DNA from 3 places in the Aurantimonas sp. A3-2-R12 genome. Region 2 is predicted to be linked to each of the others. Evidence: predicted binding sites of a transcription regulator. Region 2 holds the regulator's gene; each other region holds the start of a gene.
What was found. Region 2 encodes LexA, which represses DNA repair genes until DNA is damaged. Its sites were predicted from a motif close to TGTTCNNNNTGTGTTCNG; they were not measured.
Positions count from the first base shown of each region.

Region 1 (3,276 bases), on a different contig from region 2:
CCGCCGACCCGGCTGCTCGCCCCAGCGAAGATCAACCTGGCCCTGCATGTCGTCGGCCGCCGCGCCGACGGCTACCACTGCCTGGAAAGCCTGGTCGTTTTCGCCGCCGATACCGGCGACAGCATCACGGTCGCGCCATCTCCAGATGCGCTAGATCGACTGGAGGTCGGCGGCCCCTTCGCCGTCGACGTGCCGGTCGGCGCCGACAACATTCTGCTGCGCGCCGCCAGTTTCGCCAGAACATTGCTAGCCGAACGGGATTTGGCGCTGCCGCCGCTCGCGATCCACCTCGACAAGCGACTTCCGGTCGCTGCCGGCATCGGCGGCGGATCGGCGGATGCGGCGGCGCTTCTTCGGATTATCGCGGATCGCGTGCCCGATGCGGCGCGACGCCTTACCCACGAATCGATCGCGCTCGGCGCCGATGTGCCGATGTGCCTCGACGGGCGGGCCGCGCTGGTTACCGGGATCGGCGAAACCGTGTCGCCGCTGGCGGTTCTTCCTCCCCTGCCCCTGCTCATGGTCAACCCGCGCGAGCCGGTGTCGACCGCCGCGGTGTTCGCGAAGCTGCCACGTTGCGACAACCCGGCCTTGCCCCCGTTGCCGCCGGGCGGATTCCCCGATATTGCGGCACTCGCCACATGGCTTTCGCAGACCCGCAACGATCTGGAGCCGACGGCGGTGGACATGGTCCCGACGATCGACGCCGTGCGCGAACGGCTTATTGCCGAAGGTGCCCGCTTCGCCCGCATGTCCGGCTCCGGCGCCACGGTCTTCGGCCTCTTCGAGGACGCGGGACACATGCGACGGGCGCGAAGCCGGATCGAATCGACCTGTCCCGGCTGGTGGGTGTCGGGACCGAACTGAGACGAGGATTTGCGCGACATGAGCACGGACAAACCCTTCATTCCTCTGTCGATCGCGGTCCTGACCGTGTCCGATACGCGGTCCATCGACGACGACAAGTCCGGCTCCGTTCTCGTCGCCCGGCTTGAAGAGGCCGGTCATCGCCTCGCCGACCGCAAGATCGTCCGCGACGAGATCGAGGAAATCCGCAACGTCGTCACCGCTTGGTGCGAACGCGACGACGTCGACGTCGTCATCACCACCGGCGGCACGGGGTTCACCGGCCGCGACGTCACGCCGGAGGCTCTGGAGCCGCTGTTCGAAAAGCGCATGGACGGCTTTTCCGCCGTCTTCCACCGGATTTCCTACGACAAGATCGGCGTCTCGACGATCCAATCCCGCGCCACTGGCGGAGTCGTCGCCGCCACCTTCGTCTTCGCCCTGCCCGGCTCGCCGGGCGCCTGTCGCGACGGATGGGACCATATTCTCAAGGCGCAGCTCGACTACCGGCACAAGCCATGCAACTTCGTCGAGATCATGCCCCGACTCGACGAACATCTGCGCCGTGGCGGCGGCGGCAACGCCTGAGAGCTATTTTGTCTTGAGCGCTGGCCTGATCTCCACCGCCAGACGCTCGACCGCCACGCCCTTGGCGACCTCCTCCAGATTGAAGGCGAGCCTGGAGAGGCCGATCGCCTGCGGCTTTTGCACAAGGAAGCCCTCGGCGAGCGCGGTGCGAATCTGCCGGAACCGCTGCAGGAAGCTCGGCCGGTCCATCCGCGCTCGGCGAAAACGCGCCGTCGCGATCTTCGCCGTTCCGCGCGCCACATCCTCGCCGTGGTCCGTTACGGCGCCGATCCATCCTGGCATCAGCCGGGCGCCGGGCTCCATCAGCAGCAGCCAATCCCCCTTGGCCGTCTCGATCGCCACGCGGAACTCCTCCTCCGCGACCACCCGGCAGCCGGCGTGATCGGCGACCTTGCGCGCCGCAGGCCCCATTCCCCGATCGACCAGCACGACCTCGCGAACGACGCCCTCGACCGCGCCCGGGATGAGCGTGGCGAGACTCGCCGCAAGCTGTCTGTCGTCCGGTCCGCAGTCCATCAACACGCTGAGCATATCCCCGCTTAGCCGAGCCTGCCCCCAAAAACCAGCGGTGGAACTTTTTTGTTCTTGTATTGTTCTCATTTCCGAATTAGGACTCTATTCATACATCGAACGAGCGAGCCGGAAGGTTCCGACCATGCAGGACATCAAGAGCGCCGATCGCGCGGCTTTCGCCGCCCCTGACGGCATAGATATCGCCAATCACATCGTCGCCGAATCGGGTCTGCGGATCGGCTTCGAGCGGCGGCGCGGGCGTGGCGCGGGGATCAATCCGAGCGGCCGTTACGAGCCCTTCGCGCGCAGCGCCGTCGACGACGGGTGGAACAGTCTCGACGAACTTCCGGCGTTCAAGACCGACGTCCAGGTCGAAAAACCCAAGACGATCATCACCCGCAACAGTTCGCCCGACATCTCGTTCGACCGTTCGGTGAATCCGTATCGGGGTTGCGAGCACGGCTGCGTCTATTGTTTCGCGCGGCCGACCCACGCCTATATGGGGCTCTCCGCCGGGCTGGACTTCGAATCCAGGCTGTTTGCCAAGCCGAATGCCGCCGAGCTTCTGGAAAGAGAGCTTTCCAAGCCAGGCTACGAGGTGAAATCCATCGCCATCGGCACCAATACCGACCCCTATCAGCCGGTCGAGAAGACCTGGCGGATCATGCGCGAAATTCTCGAAGTGCTGGAAGCCGCCAACCATCCCGTCGGGATCGTCACCAAGTCCGCCCTCGTCCTGCGCGACATCGACATTCTCCAACGCATGGCGGCGAAGGGATTGGCGAAGGTCGCCCTGTCGGTGACCACCCTCGACCGGACACTTGCCAGAGCGATGGAGCCGCGCGCGGCGACCCCGGCAAAGCGGCTCGAGGCGGTCAAGACGCTCAGCGAGGCCGGCATTCCGACGATGGTGATGATGGCGCCGATCATTCCCGGCCTGACCGATTCGGAAATCGAACGTGTGCTCGAATCGGCCAACACGGCCGGCGCACGCGAGGTCGGCTACGTGCTCTTGCGGCTGCCGCTCGAAGTCTCGCCGCTATTCAAGGAATGGCTGCTGCGCCATTACCCCAATCGCTACCGGCACGTCTTGGCGCTGCTGCGTTCGATGCGTGACGGCAAGGACTACGACGCCGAGTGGAACAAGCGGATGCGCGGCACCGGACCCTATGCGTTCCAGATTCGGCGACGCTTCGAAATGACGGCCCGGCGGTTGGGTCTCAACGAAACGCGCACCGAACTCAGATGCGACCGGTTCACGCCGCCGAAGGGGGCCGGCGTCCAACTGGCGCTGCTCTGATCCCACCCCGGGGAGACTTTTCCCCGCTC
Region 1 covers NZ_JAYXIH010000002.1:92,546-95,821, forward strand. Annotated here, with positions in the region: gene VSX60_RS01570 (4-(cytidine 5'-diphospho)-2-C-methyl-D-erythritol kinase) at 1-867, shown strand, start outside; gene moaB (molybdenum cofactor biosynthesis protein B) at 886-1,434, shown strand; gene VSX60_RS01580 (glycosyl transferase family 2) at 1,438-1,950, opposite strand; gene VSX60_RS01585 (PA0069 family radical SAM protein) at 2,090-3,247, shown strand.
Region 1: a site for LexA is predicted at 2,015-2,032, ahead of VSX60_RS01580 (glycosyl transferase family 2). Genes of this name have one in related genera too.

Region 2 (3,276 bases):
CATGGATGGCTACGCCGTCCGGGCGGTGGACGTCCAGTCGCCGTTCGAGACCCTGCGGGTCGTCGGCGAATCCGCCGCCGGGCGCGCCTTCGACGGCCAGGTGGGAATCGGTGAAGCGGCGCGAATCTTCACCGGGGCGCCGGTGCCGCAAGGTGCGGATGCGATCCTGATCCAGGAAGACGCCCGCGTTGTAGTCGATGGCACCGTACGCCCGACGGTTTCGCTCGAACCCGGCCAATTCATCCGGGCAGCCGGTATCGATTTCGCTGCGGGCGAGACGTTGTTGACCCGCGGCGCCCTGCTCACGCCCGGCGCCATCGCGCTTGCGGCGAGCTGCGGTTACCCCGCGCTGACGGTGCTGGCGCGGCCGAAGGTGGCCATCCTCGCAACTGGCGACGAACTCGTGCTGCCCGGCGAGCCGCTCGGTCCCTCGCAGTTGGTCGCCTCCAACCCGTACGGCGTCGCGGCGATGGTGGTAGGCGCCGGCGGCGATGCGATCGACTGCGGGATCGCTGGCGACGACGTCGCCACGATCGACGCGCGCCTGAGCGATTCCATCCGGGACCGGGCGGATGTCTTCGTCACGATCGGCGGGGCGTCGGTCGGCGATCACGACCTGGTCGGCAAGGTGTTCGCCAACCGCGGCGTCGGACTCGACTTCTGGAAGGTCGCGATGCGCCCCGGCAAGCCCTTGATGGCGGGGCGGCTTGGCGATCTGACGATCGTCGGTCTGCCGGGCAATCCGGCCTCCTCCATGGTCGCCGCGCGGTTGTTCCTGATTCCATTGGTGCGCCGGTTGGCGGGTTTTCCCGATCGCCAGCTCTACCGGCATGGGCTGCTCGGCGCGCCGATGCCTGAAAATGGCCTGCGGACCGACTTCGTTCGCTCACGGCTGGAGGCTCGAGAAGACGGCGTCGTCCGGGTCATTCCGCTGCCCCGCCAGGATTCCTCCCTCCTGTCCACCTACGCGCAGGCCGATGCTTTGCTCGTGCGGCCGTCTTCGGCGGCTCCGGCGAGCGCGGGGGAGGCTTGCCGCTACGTTGTGCTCGACGAATGGAAGGGTCTTGCGGAACACAACTAGAACAGATAGGTTTGTTCAGGTTTTGTTTTAGGGAGTCGCCTCGATGCTGACACGCAAGCAGCACGACCTTTTGTCGTTCATTCACGAACGGCTGAGGGATAGCGGGGTGCCTCCCTCCTTCGACGAGATGAAGGACGCGCTGGAGCTTCGGTCGAAATCCGGCATTCATCGCCTGATTACCGCGCTTGAGGAGCGGGGCTTCATTCGGCGCCTGCCCAATCGCGCGCGAGCGCTGGAGATCCTCAAGCTGCCCGAAGCGATGCAGAAGGACCGCCCTGCCCCCGTCGGCCACGCCGGGTTTACGCCGAGCGTGATCGAAGGAAGCCGCGACGCGGCACGCAAGACGTCTGAGCCGATTTCCCGACGCGCGACGACGAGACCGCCTGAACCGGCCACAGTCTCGATTCCGGTCATGGGCCGGATCGCGGCGGGCGTTCCCATTTCGGCGATCCAGCACACCACCCATTCCCTCGCCGTGCCGCCGGATATGCTTGGCGGCGGCGAGCATTATGCGCTGGAAGTCAAGGGCGATTCGATGATCGAAGCCGGAATCCTCGACGGCGACACGGTGGTGATTCGCCGCGCCGACACAGCGACGCCCGGGGAGATCGTTGTCGCGCTGGTCGACGAGGAGGAAGCGACGCTGAAGCGGTTTCGCCGGCGCGGCAATACGATTGCGCTGGAGGCTGCCAATCCGGCTTATGAAACGCGGATCTTCGGCTCCGAGCGGGTCAAGGTTCAGGGCCGGCTGGTCGGGCTCATCCGCAAATACTGAAGGCCGGACCGACAGTTGGCAACCGATCCCGCGGAGCCAACTTTTCGACCTGTGCCAGCTGCTGCTTGAGCCGCGAACCAGGCCGCGCCGCGCAGAGCCTTGACGGCGCCGCGAAGGAAGCGCGTGTGGATCGTTCCCGGGTCGGGGCGAGGTTTCGCGGTGTCCGGTTTGAATGGCCGCGGGGTGCCTTTCGATCATGTTCACCGGGTTTTCTTCTTGCCTCCCTTGCACCGGGCCCGTCGCGCAGGTATCTGCGTCCTCGGAGAGGTGGCCGAGTGGTCGAAGGCGCTCCCCTGCTAAGGGCGCCACATCGAACCTCAGTTTTCCTGAAATCACCTGCAAATCCGAATTGTTATGCCGAAATGGCCACAGCCGGTTTGAGGCATTTAGCGGATTTCTTGCAAAACAGCCTTCGTTCACATTGTGTTCTTAGCGCGTAGCAATCCCATGTTATGAGCGGCACACGGGTATGTTTGGTCTGACTATGGCTACGAGAAATCGGACGCTACCTGTTGCGCTGATTAGGCGGTGACATGGAGGGATCGCCCAATTAGCCAGTGTCGGACCGTCTGCTCGAAGGCTGGAACGAGACTGAAATTACGTTCGCCGTCCGCGCAATAACCACTTGATTGGGTTCTTCACATTGGCACTCAGGTCCTGAATGCTCTTCTCTGAGCGAACCAGTATTGGAAACGCTTTATTTCCCAGAATACCCACGGCCAAACTCTCGAAATTGGCGTCGGTGAATCGATCCCTAATAGAGGCTTGACGTTTGCCGAAAGTGTCGAGCACCATGTCTCGACGAACCCAAAAATCGTCACGCCCGAACACCCACTTGATGTAATCGCGTGTCTGGGGCGGGATAATCTTGGCTGCGTCGACTAGGATGCTATCATCCTTGTCTTTATCTCTAAGTCGAGCGATGTTGACGAACTCGTTTTGTTTGCCGAGCTTTCTGTCCCTCTCCCAGATTTCATATAGGCGGTCGACCAACTCACCATTAACTTTCACGGCTAGGAGCTCTTCCATCTGACGACACCGCCAGACACCGATCATCTGCGCCAGATCCGTGCTGCGATGCAGACTGGTCAGCTTGGAGACATCCGCCGTCCGTTCATAGGCGGTCACCTTACCGTTATCATCGAAGATCGGTCGGAGATTTTCACTCGTCTGGCGTTGGCTCCCGATCTGGCGCTCGATCAACCGGACCTGGTTCATCTCACTGATCCGTCCGCCCATGATTTCGCCCACGCTGTAACCGGTCTCGGGATCGATACCTGACACTGTCTGATGGACTGTCTGCAGAGCACCCTGGCTGAAGGGTGCTAATCCGGATATTGGGGCGAAATAGTAAGCACGGCTTCCAAGCATTCGATCGGCCGAGGATCCTTCATAGTCCGACACTTTCTTGTAGCCACGG
Region 2 covers NZ_JAYXIH010000001.1:9,183-12,458, reverse strand. Annotated here, with positions in the region: gene VSX60_RS00065 (molybdopterin molybdotransferase MoeA) at 1-1,081, shown strand, start outside; gene lexA (transcriptional repressor LexA) at 1,125-1,856, shown strand; gene VSX60_RS00055 (hypothetical protein) at 2,454-3,276, opposite strand, start outside.

Region 3 (3,276 bases), on a different contig from region 2:
CTCCTTGGTGATCAGGTTCCAGGCGAGCTCGATCGCCCGAGCCTTGAAATAATCGCCGAAAGAGAAGTTCCCCAGCATCTCGAAGAAGGTGTGATGGCGGGCGGTATAGCCGACATTGTCGAGGTCGTTGTGCTTGCCGCCGGCGCGCACGCATTTCTGCGAGGTGACGGCCCGGGAGTAAGGACGCTTCTCCACGCCGGTGAAGACGTTCTTGAATTGCACCATCCCGGCGTTGGTGAACATCAGCGTCGGGTCGTTGCGCGGCACCAGCGGCGAGGACGCGACCGGCTCGTGGTCGTTCTTCGCGAAATAATCGAGAAACGCGGACCGGATTTCGTTGACGCCACTCATGAATGCGACCTTCGGAAAACTGACGGAAAAACACGGCCGGACCACGCAAAGAAGCGCCTCCGATCCCTATCGAAGGCGCTTTGTACAGAGGCCCGGAAGCAGTGTCCATCAAGCTCCGGTTCGCCGGCGCGCATCTCAGCGACGGCCGCGACCGGAGCCCGGCGGTTCAGCCCTCGTCGGCACTGTCCTCGCCGCCGGGATCGACGAGCAGTTGCTCGGCAATCAGGCCGGCGTTCTGGCGGATCAGGGCCTCGATCTCATTGGCGACACTGGGATTGTCGCGCAGGAAATTCTTCGAATTCTCGCGCCCTTGCCCCAGTCTCTGACTGTTGTAGGAGAACCAGGCGCCGGATTTTTCGACAATCCCGGATTTGACGCCGAGATCGATGAGTTCTCCGGTCTTCGACACGCCCTCGCCATACATGATGTCGAATTCAACCTGCTTGAACGGCGGCGCCAGCTTGTTCTTGACGACCTTGACCTTGGTCTGGTTGCCGACGACCTCGTCGCGGTCCTTGATCGCGCCGATACGGCGAATGTCCAGACGAACCGAGGCATAGAACTTCAAGGCGTTGCCGCCCGTGGTCGTCTCCGGCGAACCGAACATTACGCCGATCTTCATGCGGATCTGGTTGATGAAAACGACCATGCATTTAGAGCGGGAGATCGAACCGGTCAGCTTACGCAGCGCTTGGCTCATCAGTCGCGCCTGCATGCCCGGCAGGGAATCGCCCATCTCGCCCTCGATTTCCGCCCGCGGCGTCAACGCCGCGACCGAATCGATGACCAGCACGTCGATCGCGCCCGAGCGAACCAGGGTGTCGGTTATCTCCAAGGCCTGCTCGCCGGTATCGGGCTGCGAGATCAGCAGATTCTCCAAATCCACGCCGAGCTTCCTGGCATAGACCGGGTCCAGCGCGTGTTCGGCGTCGACGAAGGCGCAGATCCCGCCCTTCTTCTGGGCCTCGGCGATCGTATGCAGGGCGAGCGTCGTCTTGCCCGAACTTTCCGGCCCGTAGATCTCGATGACCCGGCCTTTCGGCAGCCCGCCGACACCGAGCGCGATGTCGAGTCCGAGCGAGCCCGTCGACACGGTTTCGATCTCGACGATCTTCTCGTTCGCGCCGAGCCGCATGATCGAGCCCTTGCCGAACGCCCGCTCGATCTGCGAAAGCGCGGCATCGAGAGCCTTGTTCTTGTCCAACGAATTTTCCTCGACGAGACGGAGTGTGTTCTGTGCCATGGAGACGGGACCTTATTCCACGCGTTGGACGGGGGTGCAATGATGCGGCCTGAACCAAACGTGTACGCTATTTGTTCTCATTGGGCAAGCCCATATTCCTGGTTTGTTCCGGTTTATCGTCGCAAGCCGAATCGCAGTCCGCTCTCACTGTCTGTTAAAGTTTTATGAAGAAGTCCGGAATTTCATCTCATTCCCTCTCCGTCTTCGTTGTCGGTGCGGCCCATATCGACCGGCGCGCCAAGGCCGATGCGCCGTATCGTCCCGCCGCGTCGAACCCCGGCCGCTTCTTCGACATGCCGGGCGGTGCCGCGTTCAACGCCGCCTTGACGCTGGACGCGCTCGGTTGCGCGGTGGTGCTGCAAAGCGCCAGGGGCGGCGATTCCGACGGCTACCGAATTGCCCAGGCAATCGCCGCTCGCAAGTTCACCGATGTCTCCATCACCTGGATCGACCGGGCGACACCAACCTATACGGCCATATTGGACGACCGGAGCGAGCTTGTTGCCGGCGTCGCGGACATGGGCCTTTACGATCTCCTGGTTCCGCGCGTGTTCACGCGGCGGCATGTCAGGGCAGCGATAGATGAGGTCGACGCATTGCTGGTCGACGCGAACCTGCCGAGCGGATCGATCGACGCGCTGGCGAAGGCCGCCGGCGGGCGTCCCATCGCGGCGATAGGTGTCTCGCCCGCCAAAGTTCGCCGCCTGCACGGGGCAATTCGCTCGCTTTCGGCGCTGTTTCTTTCGCATGCCGAGGCGGCAAGCCTGGTCGAGGCCAGTTCTGGCACGAGCCCCAGGCTCCTCGCCGAACTCCTGATCGAACTCGGTGCACGGCGCGCCGTCATTACCGATGGACCGAGGCAAGTCGTGGTGATTGACGGAGAGACGATCGCCTTCCAGGAGCCCCCCGTCGTGATTCCAAGGGACGTCACCGGCGCCGGGGACACGCTGGCCGCAGCCGCGCTCGTCGGCCTTTGCGAGGGGCGTGAATGGATCGATTGCGTCCGCGCGGGCCTGGTAGCGTCATCGATCCGGATTTCTGTCGATCCGTTTCCGCCACGCGATTTCTCTCGACTGATCCAGGAGGGCGCCGCGGCTCTGCCAGATCCTCATTTACCGGAAAGGTCGCTGTGATGTCCGTGACGCTCCCGTTCAGGTCCTCTGCCGAGGTCACTGATGCGATTCGCAGCCGACGGCCAGTGGTGGCGCTGGAATCGACCATCATCACCCACGGCATGCCCTATCCACAGAACCGCGACATGGCCCGCAATGTCGAGGCGATCATACGCAAGCAAGGCGCCGTCCCAGCGACCATCGCGGTTCTGGATGGGCACTTGGTTGTCGGACTCGACGACCAGGAACTGGACGCACTCGCGACGACCCGGGATGCGATGAAGCTGTCGCGGGCCGACCTTGCCTATGCCGTCGCCACGGGGCGAACCGGCGCGACCACGGTCGCTGCGACGATGATCGCCGCCGATCTCGCCGGGATCGGCGTCTTCGCCACCGGCGGTATCGGCGGCGTTCATCGCGGCGCCGATACGAGCTTCGACATTTCCGCCGATCTGGAGGAGCTTGCGAGTACGCCGGTTATCGTGGTTTGCGCCGGGGCGAAGGCGATTCTCGATCTCAATAAAACCCTGGAAGTCTTGGAGACAAAAGGCGTTCCGGTCATCGGCTACG
Region 3 covers NZ_JAYXIH010000034.1:34,803-38,078, forward strand. Annotated here, with positions in the region: gene alaS (alanine--tRNA ligase) at 1-351, opposite strand, end outside; gene recA (recombinase RecA) at 518-1,594, opposite strand; gene VSX60_RS16420 (carbohydrate kinase family protein) at 1,759-2,727, shown strand; gene VSX60_RS16425 (pseudouridine-5'-phosphate glycosidase) at 2,727-3,276, shown strand, end outside.
Region 3: a site for LexA is predicted at 1,656-1,673, ahead of recA (recombinase RecA). Genes of this name have one in related genera too.